3 regions of the Frankia sp. CcI49 genome follow, and region 2 is predicted to be linked to each of the others. Evidence: predicted binding sites of a transcription regulator. Region 2 holds the regulator's gene; each other region holds the start of a gene.
What was found. Region 2 encodes LexA, which represses DNA repair genes until DNA is damaged. Its sites were predicted from a motif close to CGAACNNNNGTTCG; they were not measured.
Positions count from the first base shown of each region.

Region 1: a site for LexA is predicted at 2,938-2,951, ahead of pcrA (DNA helicase PcrA). Genes of this name have one in related genera too.
Region 3: a site for LexA is predicted at 1,666-1,679, ahead of CcI49_RS44165 (DUF222 domain-containing protein). Genes of this name have one in related genera too.

Region 1 covers NZ_MOWP01000017.1:160,121-166,986, reverse strand. The annotation lists gene guaA (glutamine-hydrolyzing GMP synthase) at 1-559, shown strand, start outside; gene CcI49_RS42095 (hypothetical protein) at 1,057-1,233, shown strand; gene CcI49_RS16040 (pyridoxal-phosphate dependent enzyme) at 1,355-2,785, shown strand; gene pcrA (DNA helicase PcrA) at 2,959-5,550, shown strand; gene CcI49_RS16030 (M23 family metallopeptidase) at 5,630-6,490, opposite strand; gene CcI49_RS16025 (alpha/beta fold hydrolase) at 6,563-6,866, opposite strand, start outside.
Region 2 covers NZ_MOWP01000014.1:256,347-262,535, forward strand. The annotation lists gene nrdR (transcriptional regulator NrdR) at 60-641, opposite strand; gene CcI49_RS12925 (LysM peptidoglycan-binding domain-containing protein) at 943-1,194, opposite strand; gene lexA (transcriptional repressor LexA) at 2,297-3,046, shown strand; gene hflX (GTPase HflX) at 3,174-4,682, opposite strand; gene dapF (diaminopimelate epimerase) at 4,872-5,807, opposite strand; gene CcI49_RS12945 (EAL domain-containing protein) at 5,804-6,189, opposite strand, start outside.
Region 3 covers NZ_MOWP01000017.1:360,310-367,175, reverse strand. The annotation lists gene CcI49_RS16990 (DsrE family protein) at 1-272, opposite strand, end outside; gene CcI49_RS16985 (FABP family protein) at 522-1,118, shown strand; gene CcI49_RS44165 (DUF222 domain-containing protein) at 1,719-2,474, shown strand; gene CcI49_RS44160 (hypothetical protein) at 2,474-3,058, shown strand; gene CcI49_RS16970 (nucleotidyltransferase domain-containing protein) at 3,170-3,928, shown strand; gene CcI49_RS16965 (YbjN domain-containing protein) at 4,052-4,546, opposite strand; gene mshA (D-inositol-3-phosphate glycosyltransferase) at 4,551-5,882, opposite strand; partial or broken gene CcI49_RS16955 (class I SAM-dependent methyltransferase) at 6,071-6,866, shown strand, end outside.

The DNA.
Region 1 (6,866 bases), on a different contig from region 2:
TCCCGACGTCATCGAGTCGGGCTCGCCGACCGCGGCAAAGATCAAGTCCCACCACAATGTCGGTGGCCTTCCCGACGACCTGCAGTTCGCGCTGGTCGAGCCACTGCGCACGCTTTTCAAGGACGAGGTCCGCCACCTAGGTGAGGAACTCGGGCTCCCCGAGGAGATCGTCTGGCGCCAGCCTTTCCCCGGGCCCGGGCTCGCCGTGCGGATCATCGGCGAGGTGACGCCCGAGCGGCTCGACATCGTGCGTGCCGCCGACGCGGTGGTCCGGGAGGAGATCCGCCGGGCCGGGCTCGACCGCGAGATCTGGCAGGTCTTCGCGGTGCTGCTCGCGGATGTTCGATCGGTGGGGGTCCAGGGCGACGAGCGGACCTACGGTTGCCCGGTGGTGCTTCGTGCCGTGACCAGTGAGGACGCGATGACGGCCGACTGGGCTCGGCTGCCCGCCGCGTTGCTGGAGCGCATCAGCAACCGGGTCGTCAACGAGGTGCCGCAGGTGAACCGGGTCGTCTACGACATCACGTCGAAGCCGCCCGGCACGATTGAGTGGGAGTAAAGGCGATCGGTTTCGGTGTGGCCGGCGGTCCGCCGGCTACACCGCTGGACCGCCGGTGGGCGGCCTTGGCGTCAGGTGTTGGGGGTTACATGTCCCAATATTGCGGTCTGGTGTCGATCGTCGTTGGTTTTGTGTCGTTTCGTGACTGTTTGTGGGTTCGCAGTGGCCCGTCGGCATGGCGCATGGGCGCCGATGCATTCCGCAGATGTCCGTCTGGAGGCTCTCCGGGGGTTGACCTCGGTGCGGACTTCATAGACCTTGTCCGGCCTAGTCCGGTGCCATCGTGAGCCACCCGCACTCGGTCGAGACATAGGTTTGGGTGCGCTGGCGGATGGTATTCCGGCTCGGATGTTCGAGGCGACTTCATACGATCCCGGCGGCCGGTGTTTTGTGTCGGGGAGTTGCCGCTCGGTGGCGATAAACCGCCGAAGCGATCCGGCGATTCACCGCGGGGAACATAACGAACCGGACATTACGGATATTTAGTGGAGTATGAGGTGCTGTCTTCGGCTCACAACGGCGATCCCGTCGGAGTGGAACCGCCCGGTGTCGGGCTGGTCGCGGACGGCTCTGTCGCCCGGGCGAAGCGTCCCCTGCCGGCCGGCCGGTTTGACTACGTCCGCGCCGCGGCGCACTCTGGAGGTGTGCCGCTGTTCCTCATGGTGATTACGTAGGCGCGCGACCGCCCGAGAGGGTCGCGCGCCAAGCCCTTCCGCCCATCGGCGGGGGGCCTTTTTTGTTTGCCGCGGCCGCACGCAGGGGTGAGGTGGCCGCCGAGCCGCCAGGAGAGTGTCGATGACATCACCATCCGTAAGAAGGCCGCCGGCTGATGGCGCCGGGTCGTCCCGCGCGGACGACCCGACCGACGCCGACGGCGCCGGAGAACGCCAGGGCGGGGCAGCGGGGGCCCTCGCCCGGATCAGTCCGCAGTCAGCCGTGCCGGCACCGGAACGCGCCCGAGGCACGCTGCCCGCCCGCCGCCCGTCCGGTGGGCGTACCGCTCCCCGAGCCCGCGGTTGTGACGTGGCCGGGCTGCGCCCGGCTGGCCTGGCAGGCAGCTCGGGGCTGGCCGGCGCCGCTGGGCTGGCCGGTACCGCTGGGCTGGCTGGTACCGCTGGGCTGGCTGGCAGCTTCGGCCTGTCCGGCGCTCCTGTCCGCTCTGGCGTTTCCGGCCTGCCGGTCGATCTCGCCGAGGTCACCGCGGCCGCCGGGCGGCTGGGCGGTGTGGCGCGCCGTACCCGGGTCGTGCCGGCGGCCGGGAGTCTGACCGGGCATGTCGGTGCGCCGGTCTGGCTCAAGTGCGAGCACGAGCAGCACACCGGTTCCTTCAAGCTGCGGGGCGCGTTCAACCGGATCGCGACCGCGGGGCCGCGGGCACGCGCGCGGGGAGTCGTCGCGGCGAGCGCCGGCAACCACGCCCAGGGCGTCGCCTTCGCGGCGGCTCGTTTCGGCGTCGCCGCGACCATCTTCGTGCCCGAAGGTGCGAACCCGGCCAAGGTCGCGCGTACCCGCGCGCTGGGCGCCCGCGTCGAGCACGTACCGGGGGGCGTCGACGCCGCGCTGCGAGCCGCCGACGCCTACGCCGCCGCCAGCGGTGGCCTGCTGGTCCACCCGTTCGACGACGTGGCTGTCATCGCGGGCCAGGCAACGATCGGGCTGGAGCTCCTGGAGCAGGTGCCGGAGCTCTCGACAGTGATCGTCGGGGTCGGTGGTGGGGGTCTGCTGAGTGGTCTGGCTGTGGTGCTCAGGGGCCTGCGGCCGGACGTCCGCGTGATCGGCGTCCAGGCGGCCGCCGCGCCGGCGTTCGCGTCGTCCTTTCACACCGGCCGCCGTCTGGTCGTCCCACCGGGCGCTGCCGGTACCGGCGCGGGCTCCGGCACCGATGCCGGCCAGGCCGGGGCAGCCACGGGAACAGTGGCCGACGGCATGGCGGTCGGCGCGCCCGGCCGGCTTACCCTGGCACTCGCCGAACGGCTGGTGGACGACGTCGTCACGGTCGACGAGGACGCGTTCTGGGAGGCGATGGTCGCGCTGCGGCGGTCGGGCCACCGGGTGGAGCCAGCGGGAGCCGCCGGTGTCGCGGCCCTGCTGCGGATGCCCGAACTCGCGGGCGGTGTCACGGCGGTCGTGCTCTCCGGCGGCAATCTCGACCCCGCGGTGGACACCAGGGTGGCCGCGCTCGCGGCCGGCGCGTCCGCGGGCGCTCGGACGAACGCGCCTGGGTGACCGCGCCTGGGTGACCGCGTCCGGGTGAAAGCGTCCGGGTGAAAGCGTCCGGACCCGAACGCCGACCCGCGGGCCGGGCATGGAAGTGTCGGACCCGCCCGGCATCATGGCGCTGTGGTTGAGCTGGCCACCGCGTCGGGCGGTTCGTCCGTCGAACGTACGATCGAGGTCTGATGAGCACTCTTTTCGACGACACCTTTGGCCCTGAATCGCTGGTCGACGGTCTGGCACCCCTTGGCGGCGCGGGCTCGCGGGAGGGCGCGGCGGCCGGCGGTGCGGCGCGCGGCGGGGCCGCCGGCGGCGGTCGGGCGTCGGGCGGCTTCGGCCCGGCGGTGCTCGAGGCCGGGGCGGGTCGCCCCAGGCCGCCTCGGCTCGACCCGGGCGAACTGCTGGAGGGGCTCAACCCGCAGCAGCACGCGGCGGTGGTGCACGCGGGCGCGCCGTTGCTCGTCGTCGCCGGTGCGGGCTCGGGCAAGACCCGGGTGCTGACCCACCGCATCGCCTATCTGCTCGCGGCGCGTGGAGTGCGGCCGGGCGAGATCCTCGCGATCACGTTCACGAACAAGGCCGCGGGGGAGATGAAGGAGCGCGTCGAGGCGCTCGTCGGCGGGCGGGCCAGAGCGATGTGGGTGAGCACGTTCCACTCGGCCTGCGTGCGCATTCTCCGTTCGGAGGCGGCGCGGCTCGGGTTCGCCTCCTCCTTCTCCATCTACGACGCGGCGGATGCCCAGCGCCTGCTCACGTTGGTCACCCGCGATCTCGACCTCGACCCCAAGCGCCACACCGCCAAGGCGCTCGCGGTGGCGATCAGTGCTCTGAAGAACGAGCTCGTCGACTGGGAGACCGCCCGGGACCGGGCCGCGAGCCACATCGAGCGAACCGTCGCCGAGGTGTACGGCTCCTACCAGCAGCGGCTCGCACAGGCGAACGCGCTGGACTTCGACGATCTGATCATGATGACGGTCAACCTGCTCCAGGCGTTCCCCGACGTCGCCGAGCACTACCGGCGGCGGTTCCGCCACGTGCTTGTCGACGAATACCAGGACACCAACCACGCCCAGTACGTCCTCGTCCGCGAGCTGGTCGGCCGCCCTGGTCCGGCCGGGAGCACGGGGGCGGGGGCCGAGCCGGCGGCGGTGGGCCAGCACGGCACGGGCGGCGAGGACGCTGCCGGGCTGGCGGGAGCGGAGCACGGCGGTGGCGGTCCGGTCCCCGCCTCCGGCGCCCTGCCGCCGGCGGAGCTGTGCGTGGTCGGGGACGCCGACCAGTCGATCTACGCCTTCCGCGGGGCGAACATCCGCAACATCGTCGAGTTCGAGCAGGACTACCCGAACGCGGCCGTCATCCTGCTGGAGCAGAACTACCGGTCCACCCAGACGATCCTCTCCGCGGCGAACGCGGTGATCGCGCGCAACGCCCAGCGCAAGGCGAAGCGCCTGTGGTCGGATGCCGGTGACGGGGAGCGGATCGTCGGCTTCGTCGCCGACAACGAGCATGACGAGGCAGCCTTCGTCGCGGAGGAGATCGACCGGCTCAGCGACGACAAGCTCGCCCGGCCGGCCGATGTGGCGGTCTTCTACCGGACGAACGCCCAGAGCCGAGTGTTCGAGGAGATCTTCATCCGGGTCGGGCTGCCGTACCGGGTGGTCGGCGGCGTCCGGTTCTACGAGCGCCGCGAGATCCGTGACCTGCTCGCCTACCTGCGGGTGCTGGCGAACCCGACGGACACGGTGAACCTGCGGCGGATCCTCAACGTTCCGCGCCGCGGGATCGGTGACCGCGCCGAGGCGATGATCTCGGCCTTCGCGGAGCGCGAGCGCATCCCGTTCGCCGACGCGCTCGCCCGGGTGGACGAGGTGCCCGGGGTGGCGACCAGATCGGCCCGGTCGGTCCGGGACTTCGTGGCGCTGCTGGGCGATCTGCGTGACCTGCTGCCGAGCGGCCCACTGGCCGTGATCGAGGCGGTGCTGGAGCGGACGGGCTATCTCTCCGAGCTCGTCGCGGAGGACACCATCGAGGCCCAGGGGCGGGTCGAGAACCTGCGGGAGCTCGTCGGGGTGGTCCAGGAGTTCACCGAACGGCGTCCCGACGGCAGCCTGGCCGAGTTCCTGGAGCAGGTCTCGCTCGTCGCGGACGCGGACCAGATCCCCGACGACGACGGCTCCGACGGCGTCGTCACGCTGATGACGCTGCACAGCGCGAAGGGCCTGGAGTTCCCGGTCGTGTTCCTCACCGGGCTGGAGGACGGCGTCTTCCCACACCTGCGCACGCTCGGGGATCCGACCGAGCTGGAGGAGGAACGGCGGCTGGCGTATGTGGGCGTCACCCGGGCCAGGGCACGGCTGTACCTCACCCGGGCCCAGGTCCGCAGCGCCTGGGGGCAGCCGGCCTACAACCCGCCCTCCCGGTTCCTCGGCGAGGTTCCGGATGCGCTCGTCGAATGGCGCCGGCTGCCCGAGCCGGCTCCGACCACCAACAGCGGGCGCTTCGCCGGCTCGGGCGCGGGCTCGAGCGGGGCAGGCGGCTTCGGTGGCGCCGGTGCGAGGCCGGTGAACTCCCCGTTCGGGGCGAAAAGCTCCCGGCCGGCCGCGCGCCCGATCATCGACCTGAATCCCGGCGACCGGGTCACCCACGACACGTTCGGCCTCGGGGTCGTCGTCGCGACGAGCGGGGTCGGTGACTCCCGCCAGGCCAAGATCGACTTTGGCTCCGACACCGGGACGAAGGATCTCCTGCTGCGGTACGCGCCGGTGGAGAAGCTCTGAGCCGAGGCCTCCGGCCACGCGGCCCCGGCCCCCGTGCTGCCGCGCCCAGCGCGGGCGGCAGCGGGGTCGGGGGCACGGCTCAGTACGTGACCCCGTGGCCCGCGAGCCAGGCGAGGGGGTCGACCTTCGTCCCGTACTGCCCGTTGAGGCGGACCTCGAAGTGCAGATGCGGGCCGGTGGATTTGCCGGTGTTCCCCTCCAGGCCGATCTGCTCGCCGGTGTCGACCTCCTGGCCGACCCGGACGTCGATGCGTGACATGTGGCCGTAGCTGGTCACCACGTTGTTCTCGTGCATGATCTGCACGAAGTTTCCGTAGCCGGTCTCCCAGCCCGCGTAAATGATCGTCCCGCGGTGTGCCGCGTGGATGGTCGTTCCGTGGGGAGCGCCGAAATCCACGCCGATGTGGTGGTTCGAGCCGCCGAATCCCTGGGTGACGCGGGCCTCGATCGGGCGAACCCAACGTGCCGCCGCCACCCGTTCCGCCTCCGCGGCGGCCGCGGCGTCGCGCTGGGCCAGTGCGACGGCTGCCACCCGGGTGGCGACCAGGTCCTTCGCCTCGAGCAGCTCGGCCATCCGGCGTTGGTCGTCGGACACCTCGGTGTCGATCGGCCCGCTCAGATCATCCGCGCCCGCCGTGGACACGACCTGCACGGTGCCGGACTGGCCCGCCGATGCTCCGCTCGCGGACGCCGCCAGCGTGCTGCCGGTCCGTCCCGGCTGGTGCTGGGCCGTGGTCTCGGAATGCGCGATGCCGGTGGCATTGATGAGCACGAGGCCGATGGTCGAGACGACCGCGGTGGCGGCGCCCGTACGTCGCAGCTGTACGGAGACGAAACCCGATCTTCCGGGTACGGACTCGTCCCACTCGTCGGCGACTGAGGCGCTCCGACGTGGGTGCGTTCCGTGCTCGGATCTCGGGAACGGCGGTCGTGTCAACACGCACTCCCCTGGTCACAAGGCACCCGTCAGACGAACCAGCCGGGTGGGAGGGCCCTTAAACCGATGAGGAGGTTACACCGTCTCTTTCTGGCAGATAGTTCCAACTAGCCGTAAAGATGTGGCACTTTCGGGCTGGTCCGTCGCCAGACCTGTCGCCGCCGTTGCCTGCGGCGCTCCCGCTACGGGTGCCGCCGGTGCCGGTACGGCTGGTGCTGCCGGCTGAGCCGGGGTGAGCAGACGGCTGGTCAACTGCGCCACCGCGCCGCAGAACGGAAGACCGTGGTGCCCGACGCCGTCCACCAGGACGTTCTCGGTGTGCAGGTCGGGGTGGTCGAGCCTGGCCTCGTCCGGTCGCACCACCGTGTCCAGGCCGCCG
Region 2 (6,189 bases):
ACACCCGGCCTGGCCTGGCCGAGGCCGCACCCGGCCCTGGCTCAGGGGCCCGCGGCGGCTCAGGGGCCGGCGGCCGCGCGCAGGCCCGGCGCGGCGGCGAGGTGCGGCCCGCGGGTGAGCCCGGCGGCGCCCAGCTCCGGGCCGGCGGCCCGGGACGACTCCGCCAGCGGGGTGCCACCGGCTTCGGAGCTCTGCCCCGCGTCGGCACGAAGTGCCGCGATCGCCACCTCGAAGTCGGCGAGCGACTCGAAGGCCAGATAGACCGAGGCGAACCGAAGGTAGGCGACCTCGTCCAGCTCCCGGAGCGGGCCGAGTATCGCCCGGCCGACGTCCTCGGCAGCCACCTCCGCGGAGCCGGAGGAACGCACCGTCTCCTCGACCCGCTCGGCCAGCAGGGCGAGATCGTCCGACCGGACCGGGCGCCCCTGGCAGGCCTTGCGCACGCCCACGATCACCTTGGCGCGGCTGAACGGCTCGGTGGCACCGCTACGCTTGCGCACCCGCAACGAAGCTTCCTCCATCGTCGTGAACCGGCGCCCACACTCCGAGCAGGCTCTGCGCCGCCGGATCGCGGCGCCTTCCTCGGCCTCCCTGCTGTCAACGACACGGCTGTCGGAATGGCGGCAGAAGGGACAGCGCACGGCACACTCCTCTCCGCTCCGGGCGGCCTGGCTGCCACACGCGGAGCACGCCCCAGCAGGTGCCCACATGCCACCGGCCGACCACCCTCCGGGGGTGGCCAACTGACAACCTGTGGATATCGATGCACAACCTGTGGATGACTTACGGTGCTGTAACTACAAGATGTTGTGTTCACCGTAGCGCACGCACCCGACAGGTCCGACACCGCCCCTCCTCCTCCGGCGTGTCGCTGCCGCGGGGCCGCCACCACTTGATCGGCAGCGGGTCCCGCCCGGCGGCCGGCCGTCGGGCGGGCCACCGTCAGGGCAGGCAGAGCGGCTGGCCGGGAACGAGATCCGCGGTGGGCAGATCGTTCAGGGACATGAGCCGACGAACAACCGCACGGGTGTCGGCCTCGGGGTCGATCCCGCGTGCCACCTCCCAGAGCGTCTCGCCCTGGCGCACCACGTGGGCCTGACAGTCCACCGGGGTGGCCGTGAACGCCTGCGACGCGGTGACCAACGCCAGCGAGAGCACCAGCGCGCCGGACAGGCACGCGAGCGCCGCGAACACGAGCCTGCCCCGCCGGGTCAGCCTCAGCGGCGGCTGTTGCCGCGGGTGGCGTCGCGAGCCCGGGCGGGGCCGTTGCGCGCCCGGGGACAGGGCTCGCGAGCTCGGGGACGAGCTGCGCCGCAGACTCGGCCACCGGCGCCGTGGTCTCGTCCGTAGTCTCTGGTCGCCGGGCGGCGGCAACGCGTACCCGACGGCGCGGGCACGCCATTCCAGCCCGGGCATCTCGATGACCTGGGCCTCGACGCACTCGACCGCCGCCGAGGACGACTGTGCGCCGCACGGGCCCGCCGCAGGCGAAGGACCACTGCCGAGACAACGAGAAGGGGCCGAGCGATGCGCCGGCCGCCGATCACCGCCACGCACGGCCCTGCCCCGCACCGCCTGGCCGCGCACCACGACCCCGCTGACCGCCGCACCACGGCGAGCACGAGGACGCGGACGCGCGCGACCACCACGGCCGCCCGCCGCCGGCGCACCTCCTCCGACGGCCGCGGACCGCCGCGCCGCGCCGACGCGGAACACCCGGCACTTGGGACCGGCTCCCCCGCCGAGCGCCCTGTCGCCATCCGCGATGTCAACATCGCCGGCAGCCAGGCCAACGTCGCCAGCGGCCGGCCGAAGGTCACGATCGGCCGCAGCAACATCGACAATGGCGATATCGACAATGGCAACGTCGGTCACGTCGGCATCAGCCAGACCGGCGCGGGAAAGATCAGGGTCGGCCGGATCAGCGTTGGCCGGATCGGGGTCGGCCAGATCGGGGTCGGCCATGTCAACCTCCCAGGCGCGAGCATCCGCTCGCTCGAACACCTGAGCGATTCTTACACGGTCGCCACGCACACTTCCCCCGACACGCTCGAACAGACGTTTGAGATTCGGCGACCGGCCGACTACCGTCAAGGACGATCAGTTGTGGACGATCGTGCGAGAAGAAGCGAGCACGGAAAATCCACCCGAACCGGTCAGAAGCTACTAATAGGACAAAGTGGTAGATCGACCGGGTGGCCCGCCGGCTGCGGAACCGCCGAGCCCCCGGTCGCGGAGAAGCCGGTAGCGGGCGAAGCCCCGCCGCCGGATGCATCGACAGGGAGAGCGGTAGGCGATGACCAGCCAGGCACGGGGTACCCGCCGAGGCGACGCCCGCGGCAATGTCCGGGATCTTCCCGACAGCCCCGCGGACGCCTCAGGCCTCACGCAACGACAGAAGGGGATTCTCGAGGTCATCCGCGCCGCGGTGGAGCAGCGCGGCTATCCGCCGAGCGTCCGCGAGATCGGCGAGGCTGTCGGCCTGACCAGCACCAGCAGCGTCGCGCACCAACTCAAGGTGCTCCAGGAGAAGGGCTTCCTGCGGCGCGACCCGAACCGGCCGCGGGCTATGGAAGTACTGCCGATCGGCGGCCAGAAGGCGGGCGCCCGGCTGCGCTCCGCCGGCGCCACGCCGGCGGAGGTGGGTGGTGCCGTCGCGGCCGAGGGCGGCACCCCGACCTACGTGCCCCTCATCGGGCGAATCGCGGCCGGCGGGCCGATCCTCGCGGAGCAGGCCGTCGAGGACGTCTACCCGCTCCCGCGGGAGATCGTCGGTGAGGGCACGCTGTTCCTGCTCAAGGTGGTCGGGCAGTCGATGATCAATGCCGCGATCTGCGACGGTGACTACGTCGTCGTCCGCCAGCAGCCGGTCGCCGACAACGGCGAGATCGTCGCGGCCATGATCGACGGCGAGGCGACGGTCAAGCGCTTCCGCCAGCGCGACGGCCGGGTGTGGCTGGCGCCGGAGAACCCCGCGTTCTCCGACATCCCGGCCGAAGACGCGACCATCCTCGGCCGGATCGTCGCCGTGATGCGCCGGGTCTGACCCGAACGCGACCCCAGGGGGCGCTGACCCCCTGGGGAAGAGCCGGCCATCGAGCCAGCCGCCATGCCGAGCCAGGCGGCGGCCCCTGGCTCGGCTTCCCGCCGGCTCGGTCAGCTCCGAAGCGGGGTCAGCTCCGAAGGGCTCCAGCGACCCTGAAGGGCTCCAGCTCGGCGGCAAGGCTCACCGGCACCCGGGCCGCCACCGCCGTGCCCGCGCCGGTGTGCTCGACGCTCAGCACCTCGCCGTCGCGGTGGATCCGGGAGACGAGATCACCACGGGTGTAGGGCACCAGCAGCGACATCTCGATCTCCGGGTGCGGTATCCGCTCCGAGAGGGCGTCGATCAGCTCCGCCAGGCCCGTTCCGGACCGAGCCGAGACGAAGATGGCGTCCGGAACCGCCTTGCGCAGCACTGCCAACGTCGTCGGATCGACCGCGTCGACCTTGTTGACGACCACGAGCTCGGGAACCCCGGCCGCGTCGATCTCGGCGAGCACCTCACGGACCGCCGTGATCTGCCCCATCGGGTCCGGCGCCGAACCGTCGACGACGTGCAGGACGAGATCCGCGTCCACGACCTCCTCCAACGTCGACCGGAACGCCTCGACGATCTGGTGCGGCAGATGCCGGACGAAACCGACGGTGTCGGCCAGGGTGAACACCCGCCCGTCGGGCAGGGTCGCTCGCCGCACGGTCGGGTCGAGGGTCGCGAACAGGGCGTCCTCGACGAGCACACCGGCTCCGGTCAGACGGTTGAGCAGCGAGGACTTCCCGGCGTTGGTGTACCCGGCGATCGCGACCGCCGGCACGGCACCCCGCCGCCGCGAGGAGCGCTTCGTCTCCCGGACGGTGGCCATCGCGGCCAGCTCGCGCCGCAGCTTGGCCATCCGTGTGCGCAGCCGCCGCCGATCGGTCTCGATCTTCGTCTCACCAGGGCCGCGGGTACCGATGGGCGCCCGGCCACCACTGCTCGCGGCGGCCCGGGACATCGACTCACCCCAGCCACGCAGCCGCGGGAGCATGTACTGGAGCTGGGCCAGCTCCACCTGGGCCTTGCCCTCCCGGGACGTCGCATGCTGGGCGAAGATGTCCAGAATGAGCGCCGTCCGGTCGATCACCTTGACCTTGACGACCTCTTCGAGCTGGCGCAGCTGCCCAGGGGTCAGCTCGCCGTCGCAGATCACCGTGTCCGCACCGGTCGACGCGACGACGTCCGCGAGCTCTCGGGCCTTGCCGGAGCCGACGAAGGTCGCCGTGTCCGGCCGGTCGCGGCGCTGCACGAGCGCGTCCAGCACCATCGAGCCCGCGGTGGTGGCCAGGGCCGCGAGCTCCGTCATCGACGCCTCGGCCTCCAGGAGGGTCCCGGAGGTCCACACCCCGATCAGCACCACCCGCTCCAGTCGGAGCTGGCGGTACTCGACCTCGGTGACGTCCTCGAGCTCGGTGGTGAGACCCGGGATGCGGCGCAGCGCGCCACGCTCCTCCAGGTCGAAGCCGTCGCCCTGTTCGTCGAAGAAGGAGAACCCCTCGCCGTCACCGAGGAGGACCACGCCCCCGTCGTCGCCGTCGAAGCTCGGGCTCAGGTTCGGGTTCGGGTACCGGGTGGACGCCATGGCGGCGTCAGCGGGAAGACTCATACCATCCGTTCTCAACGCGGCACGGTGACCGTCGAATTCCGCCCGCCCCGTTCGGGAGCGGGCCGGTGCCGCTGTACCCGGGCTCGGTGCCCCGGCGCAGCGGAACCTCCGCAGCCTCAGGGTGACACGCCGCTGCCGCGATCGCGAGCCGTTTATCGGCCCGGCGCCCGGTAGGAACGGCCCTGTCGGTCAGCTCCGGCCGGTCCCGGCGGGAACCAGTGCCTGCGCACCCGCAGCGGCAGTACCGGAGGCGACCTCGGCGGCCTGGCGGATCCATTCGGGACGAAGGACACCGTCAGACACAAGAACGGCGGGACCGCGCAGAATGACGGTCGTCTCCCGCCAGTCAACGGTCAGGCGCCCGCCGGGAAGATCGACCAGCACCTCGGACGGCGGCGTACCGCCCACCCGCGCCGCCCACGCGACCGCCACCGCGCAGGCGCCGGTGCCGCAGGAGGCCGTCTCGCCGACGCCGCGTTCGAAGACCCGCATCGCGACGCCATCCACACTCGGCACGACGACCTCGACGTTCACACCGTCGGGGAAGGCCTCGGCCGGGAAGACGGGAGCACCCAGGTCCAGGCGCGCCAGCTCGGACGGCCCCAGGTCGTCGGCGAAGCAGACCGCGTGCGGGTTGCCCATCGAAACACCCACCGCGGCGAACTCGCGGCCGACCACGGTGACCGGCACGGTGCCCGCGGCGAAAGCCGGCGGCCCCATGTCCACGCTCACGTCACCGGCCGGCGGCACCTCGACGGAGCGTAGGCCCGCCCGGGTGGCGATCACGAGGCTGCCGGGCATCTCGTAGCCGGCGTCCACCAGATACCGCGCGAAGACCCGGACTCCGTTGCCGCACATCTCGGCGATGGAGCCGTCGGCGTTGCGGTAGTCCATGAACCAGCGGGCGGCGCCAAGGTAGGCCGCCGCCGCGGGCTCCGCGGCGACGAGGACCACCCGCAGCACCCCGTCGGCACCGACCCCTGTTCCGCGGTGGCAGATCGCGCGCACCAGCTGTGCCGACAGGTCGAGATCACCGTCAGCATCCGGAAGGATGACGAAGTCGTTGCCTGTCCCGTGTCCCTTGACGTACCGCACGCGGCGATCGTACGGCGCCGGGCGCCTCATCCGGCCGTGGCCGCCCGAGAGCGGTCGCCACGTCCGGAACTGCCGGGACGTCCGTTCTGCGAGTCCTGGCACGCCCTCGCCGGGTCGCGTGGCGGTGCCGCGGGCGGCGGGCCCGCGGGCGTCCGCCGGCCCGCACGACCCGCCGCGCCCGCATGACCGCTCCCCGGGCCCGCCCTGTTCGCAGCGTTGCCGGAGCTGGCTGAGCTGCCGAAGCCGGCTGAGCTGCCGGAGTAGGCCGAGCTGCCGGAGTAGGCCGAGCTGCCGGAGCCTGCCGGGTCGGCGGAGCTGGCCGAGCTCGAAGGATTCGACGGCTCGCCGGTCGGGCGACGGGTGCCGACGCCCTCCCAGGAGTCCGTCCACGGCTTGTACCAACGGTCCGGCC
Region 3 (6,866 bases), on a different contig from region 2:
GGACCGAAGGAGCGCCGTGCCGCGCACTGGGTGCAGACGGTGACCCGGCCGCCGGTCAGAACCGCGTCCAGCAGGTCGGTGAGCGGTGCAGACTCCGGCAGGCTGAACTCCGCGGCACGCCCGGGAAGAGCGAACCAGGCTGATTCGCCCGTCAGCCACAGCGAGACATCCACACCGGAGGCCACGGCCACCGAGGCCACGGTGAAGGCCTGAGAACAGCGTTCCGGGGCGTCGGCACCGGCGGTCACCTTGATGACAAGCGAGCGGGTCACCCGCCCAGTGTGCCCTGCCTGGTACACGGCTGCGGAGCGTGCAGGAGGTAAGCCTAGGCTGTGCTCCGTGCTGCACTACTTCGCGAGCGGTCTGCTGGTGGCCATGGCGATGCTCATCGCCTGGTTCTCCGGGTACGCCGTCTACAAGCTGTACGGGGGCCGGCGCTGAGCGGGCCGGCGCGCAGGCAGGGCAGGAACGCGCAGGTGAGCGCGCCGATGGCAGAAGGGCATGGGGGGAGCGGGAAGCCGATGGGTACCGACACGACCGACGACGTGCGGACGGGCAAGGGGGCGTCCTCGTCCTCGTCCTCGTCAGAGCTTCATCCGAGTCTGCTGCCATTGGCGTTCCTCGTCGGCACCTGGCGCGGTGAGGGCGTCGGGGGTTATGAGGGCATGGAGTCCTTCCACTACGGCCAGGAGATCACCTTCGCCGCCGACGGGCGTCCCGCGCTCGGCTATGTGTCGCACACCTGGTGGGCCGACGAGCCTCGGGACGGACGGGAGCCGGGCAGCCCCCTGGCAACCGAGACGGGATTCTGGCGGGTGCAGCCACCCGCCACCGAGCTCGGCCCCGACGGCAAGGTGAACCGCAACCCGGTCGTCGAGGTAATGCTGGCCCACCCGTTCGGCATCGCCGAGATCTACGTCGGGACCATCGCCGGAACCAGGGTGGACCTCGACTCGAACGTTCTGATCAGGACCACCACTGCCCGTGAGGTCACCCGCTCGGTGCGGCTGTACGGCCTCGTCGAGGGCGGCGATCTGGCGTATGCGATCGACATGGAGGCCAGTGGCAAGCCACTCCAGTCCCACCTCTCGGCTCGTCTTCACCGCGTGAAGGAATAGTCGACCGGTTATGAAGTAGTAACCCGGCGGAGGCTTGAGCCTCCTCGGGGTGTTTGGATTCCGCGCGACCATGACTCCCGCCTGCGGATCGGGTGAATATCTAGCTCGGCATGGCTTTTTCGACGCCCGATTTGCTGCACCAGATTTTGATGTGGTCTCCTGCGGGCATCGCCCGCTATTTGCTGTTGACAATAATTGCAGCCTCTCCGGTTTTCAGGCCGGCCCTTGGCGACTGAGTTCGAGAAGTTCGCTACCGTGAGGCGCAGCGATTCCGGCGAACTATAAATGCTGACTAAATTGACCTGGTCGGTCGTTCTGTGCCCTGTATGGGCACAGGGGATCACGATGTGGTGACGGCGCCCACAAGGTGTGCGATATGGGTCGCATGGGTGTGAGGAGTCGCTCTTCTAGCTGGTCTGAGAATGCGAGGTTGCCGGCAGGGAGGTCTGTCTGTCAAGGCGGTCTGGGTGGCCGGTGAACTCGCTGTGTCCTCCCTTGGCCGGCCCGGTCCTGCGGGTCGTTTCCGGGTTTAGCATCACCACGCGATCGAACGTCCGTTCGATCGTGTGGTGTGTGTTTCCGGACCGGAGGTGTGGTGCCATGGCTCCCCGCACGCCCTCGATCGTCATCAACGCGACTGGCACGACCGGCCCGTCGGCCGCGACGGTTCCCGGCAGTGAGGAGGAGGTGGGGGTTCCGGTCGAGCATCGGGTGTTCGAGGGGTGGCTGAGCGAGTGTCTGGACAGGCTCCGGGCGGCGGTGGCGGGGATCGCGGCGGCGCAGGCGGTGGCGATCCGGGTTCAGGCGGAGCTTGCCGCTGCCCGGCCGCCGGAGGGCTATGACGAGCTGGGCCTGTTCGGTTCGGTGGTGGCGGGTGAGGTGGCGGGGGTGATGCGGATCTCGACCGGGTCCGCGGAGTGGCATCTGGATTTCGCTGATCAGGTGGTTCGGCGTCTCCCCGTCGGGTTGGAGGCGTTGGCGGCGGGGGTGTTGGATCTGCCGCGGTTGACGTCCTTGGAGCGTGCGACCTCCCCGTTGGACGACGGGCTCGCCGGCCGGGTCGCGGACCATGTCCTCGGGAAGGGGCCGCGGGCGCATCGGCGTGCGTTCACGGCGGCGTGCCGCTACGGGGTGATCAAGATTGATCCCGAGGGTGCGGCCCGACGGTCCGACGAACGTCGTCCGGAGCGGCGGGTGTGGGTGGAGCCGGAGGACGACGGGATGGCCGTGCTGGGGCGTTGCTGCCCGCGGACGGGGCGTTGGCCTGCCAGGCGCGGATCGAGCAGGTCACCAACGCGACGATGGCAGAGAAGGGAGAGGGTCGGAGTCGGGACGAGGTGCGTGCGGACACGTTGATGGATCTGATCCTGGGCCGGGACGGTCAGCCTGGTCCGGGGGGTGCGACGGGTGCGGATGTGCAGGTGATCGTTCCGATCGGGACCCTGCTCGGCCTGGACGCCGAGCCGGGTGAACTGGTCGGGTACGGGCCGATCCCGGCGACGGTGGCGCGGGAGATAGCGTCACGGCCGACCTCGACATGGCGGCGAATGCTCACCAACGAGCAGGGGCACCTCGTGGAGCTGGGAGAACGGCGGTATCCCAGCCCGGCGCAGAAGCGTCATGTGCGGGCCCGGAACCCGTGCTGCACCTTCCCGCACTGCACCCGCCGGGCGTGGCGCTGCGATCTCGACCACACCCGGCCCTACGCCTCGGGTGGGAAGACGCTGGTGGAGAACCTGGGGCCGTTGTGCAGGCGGCATCACCGGGTGCGTCATCACAGCCGGTGGCGGGTGGTCCAGCCCCGGCCGGGGGTGTTCTGCTGGATGAGTCCGACCGGCCGCCGTTATGAGGTGCGGCCGCATTCGTACCTCGATGGGGAATGTGCCACCGTCGAGCTTGACGCGACGAGCGAAAACGGCCTGTCCGATATGAAACGTTGATCGCATTGTCGGAGGAGTGAAAGTCGCCCTCTCCTCCCTGGAATGCGGGACTCCTGGGATTCCTGTCAATAATAATTTGTGCCGATATGGCCGTGTATCTACTATGGGGCCGTGGATGACATCCATTTCCTCGACGGGATCGCTGAAATTCTGCTCGGGCTGCCTAGGGTGGAGGCGGTGGTGCTCGGCGGGTCGCGGGCACAGCTGACGCATCGGCCGGACAGTGACTGGGATCTTGCGATCTATTATCGCGGTGAATTCGATCCGGCGTCGCTGCGAGGCCTTGGATTTCCGGGGGAGGTGTCGGAGATTGGCGGCTGGGGTGGAGGTGTCTTCAACGGTGGCGCGTGGCTGACTGTCGCCGACCGGTCCGTGGACGTGCATTATCGCGACCTCGATGTCGTCGAGGAGCAACTCGCCCGCGCTGAGCGCGGTGAGTTCCACATCGAGCCACTCATGTTCCATCTGGCGGGAATTCCGAGCTATCTCGTCGTCGGGGAGCTCGCGATCAACCGTGTGCTTCGTGGTGCGCTGCCCAGGCCGGAGTATCCCGAGGCGCTGCGGATATCGGCCTCGCGAACATGGTCCGATCGTGCGGCGATGACACTTGCATACGCCAGGCGTCATCACGCGTCGCACGGGCGGACCGCCCAGTGCGCGAGCCTGCTCGTTGTCGGCGCGTCGGAATACGCACACGCGGTCCTCGCCGCGCGGGGGGAGTGGGTCACCAACGAGAAGCAACTGCTGGAGCATGCGGGAATGGGCGGAACACACGACGTCGTCGCGGGTCTCACCCGCGCCCCCGCCACCCTCGCAGCGGCTGTCGACGCTGTGTGTGACCTCGGGAAGCGGGCGATCGGGGCATGTTGAGCCGAGGGTCAGAAACCTGTCGGGCCGGCCGGGTGCAGGGAGTGTGCGGGTGCAGGGAGTGTGCGGGTGCGAGAAGTGTGTGGGTGTGCGGGGTGCCGGGGTGTGCCATTGGTCGTGGCGGCGCTACGCGGGGCGCGCGGCGGATCCGCTGTCGGCGGCGAGCTTGGCCCGCCAGGCGCGTTCGCGTTGGATGGCGCCGGCGAAGCCGATGGCGATGGCCGGGTCGAAGTTCTCGTCGGCGTAGGTGCCGACGCAGCCCAGCAGCCGGTCGATCTCGTCGGGGCTGATCGCGCTGAGCGGGACCTGCCCGGTGAGGAAGATGTCGCCCATGTTGTCGATCGAGAAGTGCACTCCGTAGGTGCGGGAGTTCCGGCTCAGCAGAAAGCCGTAGGTACCGGCGGCGTTCTCCGCCGGAGCGCGCATGAAGAAGGCCTCCACGAGCAACGTGTGGTCCTGCACCACCAGCCACGTCATCGTGCGCAGCTTGTGTTCGCCCTCCAACGTCACCAGGAAGGCGCCGGTGTCGGAGTGTTCGTAGGCGACACCGAGGTCGTCCAGCCCGGCTTTGATCAGCTTGTCGAGGCGTTCGCGCTCGGCGACGTCGATGGAGGGCGTCATGTCGTCAGACTGCCACGGCGCTCGGCGCGATGGCGGCCTGGTAGCTGCGCAGGACACCGCGTGCGGTCGCGGTCCAGCCGAAGCCCGCGGCGCGGGCCCGGGCGCCCGCGGCGAGATGCCGTCGCCACCGCTCCTCGGTGAGGATGCGTTCCAGCGCGGTGGCGTAGTCCGCCGGCTCCCAGCCACGGATGAGGACCCCGGACGTCCCGTGGTCGACGGCGGTGCGCAGGCCGCCGACGGATGCGGCGACCACCGGGGTGCCGCAGGCCTGTGCCTCGACGGCGACCAGACCGAAGCTCTCGCTGTGGCTGGGCACGACCACGGCCGTGGCCGCGCGATACCAGGAGGCGAGCTGATCGTGCGGTACAGGTGGCTGGAAATGGACGATGTCGGTGATGCCGAGCTCCGCGGCAAGCTTCACCAGGGCGTCGGGGCGTTCGAGCCCGGAGCCGCTGGGGCCACCGACCACGACCACGGCGAGCTGGCTGCGTCGTTCCGGGTCCCGGCGGATGAGCTCGGCGGCGGCGGCGAGCAGGACGTCCGGAGCCTTGAGCGGCTGGATACGTCCGACGAAGAGGAGGAGCTGCGTGTCGGGGTCGAAGCCGAGCCGGGCTCGCGCGGCCCGTTCGTCGCCGTCGCCGGCGGGCCGGAAGACATCCAGGTCGACGCCGGGGGCGACCACGTCCACTGTGTCAGGCGGGGCCCCGTAGAGGTCGATGAGGTGACGGCGCTCGGTTTCCGTCGAGGCGATGAGGCGGCTTGCGCCCGAGATCACCTCCTGCTCGCCATGCAGGCGCAGCTCCGGTTCCGGTCGGTCGCCGTCCGCGAGCGAGGCGTTCTTGACCTTCGCCAGGGTGTGGGAGGTGTGGACCAGCGGCACGCCCCACCGCCGGGCGGCGGAGAGGCCGACCTGGCCGGACAGCCAGTAGTGGGAGTGGACCAGGTCGAACCAGCCGGCGTCCTGCCCGGCCTCGGTGCGTAGGACGTTCGCCGTGAACGCGCACAACCAGGCCGGCAGCTCGGCGCGGCCGATGTCCTCGAACGGGCCGGCGGGAATGTGCCGCACCGTCACACCGGGGGCGATCTCGGCGGTCGGCGGCAGCTTGCTGCTGACCGCGCGGGTGAACACCTCGACCTCGGTGCCGAGCGCGGCGAGCTGGCGGCTGAGCTCGATGATGTAGACGTTCATGCCGCCCGCGTCACCGGTTCCCGGCTGCTCGAGGGGCGACGTGTGCATCGAGAGCATCGCCACCCGTGACGGTGACCTCGGCGTCCTCTGCGTCCTCGGCGCAGCGGCGTCACGCCGGTCCGGCGGACGGCCATCGACCAGGTGCACCAACCACCTCCACTAGCGACCAAGCGGACGACCTGCGCCAACGTCATTCAACCCGGGCGGCGGCCCTCCTATGCCCGCCCGGCACACTCGGCATGAGCTGTATGTGCCCGTACCGGGTGGGCGCCATCCGACCGACCCTGTGCGAACAAGGGATTTACGGCCGGGGTTTCGAGAGGGATGTGAGCGGAGTGACAGTTTCGCGGCGCCGGCCGCGCCTGGCCGCTGGCCGCGCGCGGGCGCTTGGTCTGCCCACCCGGGGCACGACGGCGCCGAACCGGTTGCGCCGGGTCGACCGGTGGCTGGCGTCGGCGGGGTGGTCGGTGCTGCGGCGTGCCGCGGACCCGCTCGTCGTCGATCTCGGTTTCGGATCGTCGCCGGTCACCACCGTCGAGATGTACGACCGGCTCCGCCCGGTGCGGGCCGATGTCCGGGTTGTCGGGCTGGAGTTGGCGCCGGAACGGGTCGCCGCCGCCGAACCGGCCGCCCGCCCGCCCGGGCTCACGTTCACCCGCGGCGGATTCGAGCTGGCGGGCCTGCGGCCTGTCGTCATCCGGGCGATGAACGTGCTGCGTCAGTACGAGGAGGGCGCGGTCGAGTCGGCCTGGGCCGCCCTGGTGGGACGCCTGCAGCCGGGCGGAATCCTGGTCGAGGGGACCTGTGACGAGATCGGCCGCCGGGCCTGCTGGTTCGCTCTCGGGCCCGATCGCCGGCCGCGGAGCCTGACCTTCTCGGCGCATCTGGGAAGCCTGAGCCGGCCGTCCGACCTCGCGCCGCGGCTACCCAAGAGCCTGATCGCGCGCAATGTGCCCGGTGAGGACGTCCACGCGCTGCTCACCTCGTTCGATACGGCCTGGGAGCTTTCGGCGCCGCGAGGCGCGTTCGGGCCGCGACAGCGTTGGATCGCCGCCGCCGGGCTGCTGCGCCGGGACGGCTGGCTGGTCCTCGACGGCCCGCACCGGTGGCGGCTCGGTGAGCTCACCGTCG